DNA from 2 places in the Rahnella sp. WP5 genome. Region 1 is predicted to be linked to the other one. Evidence: predicted binding sites of a transcription regulator. Region 1 holds the regulator's gene; the other holds the start of a gene.
What was found. Region 1 encodes Fur, which represses iron uptake genes when iron is present. Its sites were predicted from a motif close to ATAATAATGAGAACNACTATCAA; they were not measured.
Positions count from the first base shown of each region.

Region 2: a site for Fur is predicted at 1,372-1,394, ahead of EX31_RS10760 (TonB-dependent siderophore receptor). Genes of this name have one in related genera too.

Region 1 is NZ_KN050721.1:418,141-420,548, reverse strand. Features, by position in the region: gene fldA (flavodoxin FldA) at 339-866, shown strand; gene fur (ferric iron uptake transcriptional regulator) at 1,179-1,634, shown strand; gene chiQ (ChiQ/YbfN family lipoprotein) at 1,763-2,098, opposite strand; gene EX31_RS23280 (chitoporin ChiP) at 2,112-2,408, opposite strand, start outside.
Region 2 is NZ_JQJR01000011.1:67,460-69,867, reverse strand. Features, by position in the region: gene EX31_RS10760 (TonB-dependent siderophore receptor) at 1-1,224, opposite strand, end outside; partial or broken gene EX31_RS25320 (methyltransferase) at 1,632-1,811, shown strand; gene EX31_RS10755 (glycoside hydrolase family 3 protein) at 1,818-2,408, opposite strand, start outside.

The DNA.
Region 1 (2,408 bases):
AGTGCCCCAGGACATGTTTGAACACCTCTCCGGGCATCGATTTCTTTATTATGTTGAGATTGCTCCCGAATCATCTATCGGCGGAATGTTCTCGAAATTTAGTATTGTGACAACTTATTTCTCAAACTTGCTTTTGACCTTATTAACCCTGAGGTTAATTCGCCGCAGGTGAAAGCACACAAAGGCGATAACACTTAAAAATATTGCCCGATAAACTTATTTCCCAGTTAAGAAGGCGAGCAGAAGCATATTCTCCGCCGCACGAGTTTGCTATCATCTGCATTATTATTGCCTGCGTTGCAGAGCACTTCATTGAGAACAAGAGGTTAGGTAATCTTATGGCCGTTGTAGGTATCTTCTTTGGATCCGATACAGGTAACACCGAAAACATCGCAAAAATGATCCAGAAGCAATTGGGTAAAGATGTTGCAGAGGTGCATGACATTGCGAAGAGCAGCAAAGAGGATCTGGAAAAATTCGATATTTTGCTTATCGGCATTCCAACCTGGTATTACGGTGAAGCGCAGTGTGACTGGGACGACTTTTTCCCAACGCTGGAAGAGATAGATTTCGAAGGTAAGCTGGTGGCACTGTTTGGTTGCGGTGACCAGGAAGACTACGCCGAATATTTCTGCGATGCGCTGGGCACCGTGCGCGATATCATTGAGCCACGCGGCGCAGTGATTGTCGGACATTGGCCTACCGAAGGTTACCACTTTGAAGCATCTAAAGGCCTGGCGGATGATAAGCACTTCATAGGACTGGCAATTGACGAAGATCGTCAGCCCGAACTGACCAGCGAACGTGTTGATGCCTGGGTGAAACAGATCACAGAAGAACTTAGCCTTTCTGAAATTATTGGCTAAAAACCCTGTTGGCCCTGAGGATTTATTCTACAATTGAAGGGCCAAACTATTACTGAAATTAACAATTTAACTGCTACAAAATTGTAACTTTCGGTCGTATCAAGGTACACTGAGTTCCTCTGTTTTTTCTATTGATCAAGTCGTTGCATTCCAAATGTGACCGGCAATTTGTGATCTTTATTAACAGGCTGTCGTTGACGAGAATTGGCACATTGCGTTAAACGAAGAGACTAAACGAATAATTTTGTGCCGCCGATGCCACAGGCTGCATGCCTCAACTTGATTAGCACATAGTAACAGGACTGAATCCGCATGACTGACAACAACACCGCACTGAAGAAAGCCGGCTTAAAAGTCACGCTTCCGCGCCTCAAAATCCTGGAAGTGCTGCAAGCGCCGGAAGGTCATCACGTTAGTGCGGAAGATCTTTACAAGCAACTGATTGATATGGGTGAAGAAATTGGCCTGGCGACGGTTTACCGCGTTCTGAACCAGTTTGACGACGCCGGTATTGTCACCCGTCATAACTTCGAAGGCGGCAAGTCCGTATTCGAACTGACCCAGCAACATCACCACGACCACCTGATCTGTCTGGATTGCGGTCGTGTGATCGAATTCCGTGACGAATATATTGAAGGTCGTCAGCGTGAGATTGCTAAGAAACACGGTATCAAGCTCACCAACCACAGCCTGTATTTGTACGGTCACTGTGAAGCAGGCGATTGCCGCGAAGATGACTCTTTGCACAACGATAAACCTGCGCAGTAATCTGCACAGGCTTTGACTAAATTAACCGCTGAAAAGCGGTTTTTTTATGTCTGATATCGACGCAGATTAAGCCCGGATAGCAGGCATAAAAAACCCCGGCAAGCCGGGGTATGTTTCGCTGCTGAGATTCACGGCTTAGGTGAATTGTTCGTTTTTATTTCCTGCCATATTTTCCCGCAATCAGCAGCATATGCCTGACCGTCGCCAGTTTTACGCGCCGTCAGACATCGCTGGTAATCCACCACGCGCACCGTCTCCTGTTCTGCAAATTGCTGGTGGGCTTTTTCCTGTTTCAGTTTATTCAGTAACACCTCGCAGGATGCCAGTTTGTCCGGATTGCCTTCTGACGTATTGATACAGGCACGGTAATCTTCCCGCGTTTGGGATATTTGTGCCTGATCGGCGGTAGGTGCACAACCAGCCAGAAGCACGGACGACATCACAATCATCAGTAATTTATTCATCGACATAACGACCTCAGAAAATAGTGAATGGAGCAATGACAATGAATTTCACGTCTTTTTCATCCTGGAATATGTTGCCGTACCCGCCACTCCAGCTAGGAAGATCAGAGTGGTTGTCGTACTGGGTGTAATGCAGTTTGAACAACGTCCCTTTCGCGCGACCTTCCTGAATGGTGTACAGCGCATCCAGACTCCAGGCGCTTTCTTTCAGGCGCTGGCTCTGGTCGTAAGCGGCGTTGGTGCTCGGTTTGGCATCCCACGCATAGACGTACGAACCACCGACCGCTAAGCCCGGTAAATCCCATTTCGC
Region 2 (2,408 bases), on a different contig from region 1:
GTAATAATCCAGAGCATCACCGCCCACACCGGTATACGGGTTGAGGTTTTCTGCGTAGGCACCGTCAGATTTCACGTCATTGATAAAGTGGGAGTAATCGAAACCGATCACCACTTTATGTGCCAGTTCGCCGGTCGCGAAATCCGCTTCGAGCTGGTTATCAATCGCGAAGGTATCCAGAGACGATTTTTCACCGGAATAGTAACGGCTCATCTCGGTACGGTCCGCATTCCAGCCCGCCTGATACACCTGATCCAGTTCGGTGTTGGAATGGGTGTAGTTGGCGTTCTGGCGGAATGACCAGACATCGTTAAATGCGTGCTGGAATTCGTAGCTGTAGATTTGCTCCCAGCGTTTGAACTGATTGCGGGTGCTTTCGCCATCGAAGAAACCCCGGCTCAGTTTCTGCCCGTAGAGGCTGCCGTCAGCCGGAACCGCGGCGTGGTAGCCACCGGACGGATCTTTTTGCAGATATGCGCGCAGTAAAAGCGAGGTATTTTCATCCGGCGTCCACAGCAACTGTGGCGAAATCGCGTAACGCTCTTCACGCTGGTGATCGTACTGCGTATCGCTGCTGCGGGTCATCCCGGTCAGACGGAATGCCAGCTGATCGTTGATGGCGTTGGTGTAATCGAACGCACCACCTTTGGTATTTTGCGTGCCACCGGAAAGCTGGAAATGACCTTCTTCAGCAAACTGCGGGCGCTTGGTGGATTCCACTACCACACCGCCGGGAATGCTCTGGCCGTAAAGCGCAGAAGACGGTCCTTTCACCACATCAATACGTTCCAGGAACCACGGATCAACCTGAATGGAGTTGTAGGTCGCGCCATCGCTGAGAATACGCAGGCCATCGAGGAAGGTGTTGTTGACGTCACCGCCGTGGAAACCGCGCAGGGAAATGGTGTCATAACGCGTTGCGCCGCCGGCAAAGTTGGTGAAGACGCCCGGCGTGTAGTTCAGTGCAGCGTTAACCGTGGTGGCGTTCTGGTCAGTCATTTGCTGACGGGTCACAACAGAAACGGCCTGACCGGTGGTGATCAGCGGCTGATCGGTTTTGGTCGCACTTTTACTGGTTTTCGCGCTGTAACCCTGCGTCGGAGCATCGGCGGTATCCGCAGGCGCGGCTTTGACAATGACGGTGTCTTCAGCAGCCATTGAGGCAACCGGCATTGCCAGCGCGCACATGAGCACCGAGCGTTTGAGGGGGAAAGCCAACAACATATTCATAATCCCTATAAATAACTCAATAATGATTGAGTGATTAATTGATGCGTGTGTAATAAACCCAAAAGCCAACATGTGTTCCGCACAAAAGCGTGACGCGCGAAGGGCAGTCACTTAACCGAAACGTGACGAATGTTAAACTTAATGATAATTGTTATCATTATTATTTTACAAATTCAAGGGGGTTTTCTTCGAAAATTGTGAAGTGACGCATGTTTATCATGATGAAAAACAGGGTCTTTTTGATTGTTTTACGAACAACCCTACTCAGGCAATGGATATCGGATGTGATTACCGCATCGTGAAATCTGAAGAATTCCCTTGAAAACGCAGACAAAATCGCAGTTACGGATTAGCTTTAAGAATGAGTTTTTTAAAATCGAAAAAGTTCACGACGGAGATCGGGAAATAATGCAGTGAGGGACGGCGCGGTGGTGGATCCGTACAGCGACGACGCCCGGGTGCAGGGTGTGCGTCGCTTTATTGAGATGATTGAACAGGAACCGCGTTTATCAGCGACCGCGCTGCAAACCGTCGGCAGCAAAGGCTGGGACGGTTTTGTGCTGGCGCGGGTCACCGGTTAACAGGGCTTAACGCGCCAGACCAAAGCCAATATCAAACAGCGGATTTTCGCTGTCATGTGGCATATCGGACTGTTGTTTGAGCACGGCTTCTTCAGACGATGGCAGTTCAAACGGCAGCTTACCGGTATAGGCTTCGGTGCTGGTCAGGCGCGTAAACAAAACGGTATCGCTGACACCGAAATTGCCGATAATCGCTTTCGCTTTGTCCTTCACGTTGGTCAGGATCGCCGGACGGTCGAGATAAACGGTGACGATTGTCGGCACTGCTTTGCTGGCTTTCACGATCGCCTGATAATCCGCGTTGTCACCGGTAAAGGCCAGTGAGCCTTCGTGATGGCGCTTGCCAAAGAACCAGGCTTTATGCGGTTGCTCGTACGGGGCATGGGCGCGGATCAGCGCAATATCGGCTTTCTCCGGCGCATCCACCACGGTAAAACCGGCCGCCGTCGCGGCCTGCGGTGCTATACCGTACAGCCAGATCTTTTTGCCTTTTTTCAGCGGTAACACATCATCGGTGTTTTGCAGCAATACCAGTGAATGTCCCTGCGCCGAATTGGCTTCTTTTTGCCAGTCTGCGCGCCCGACGGTTTGGGTGGC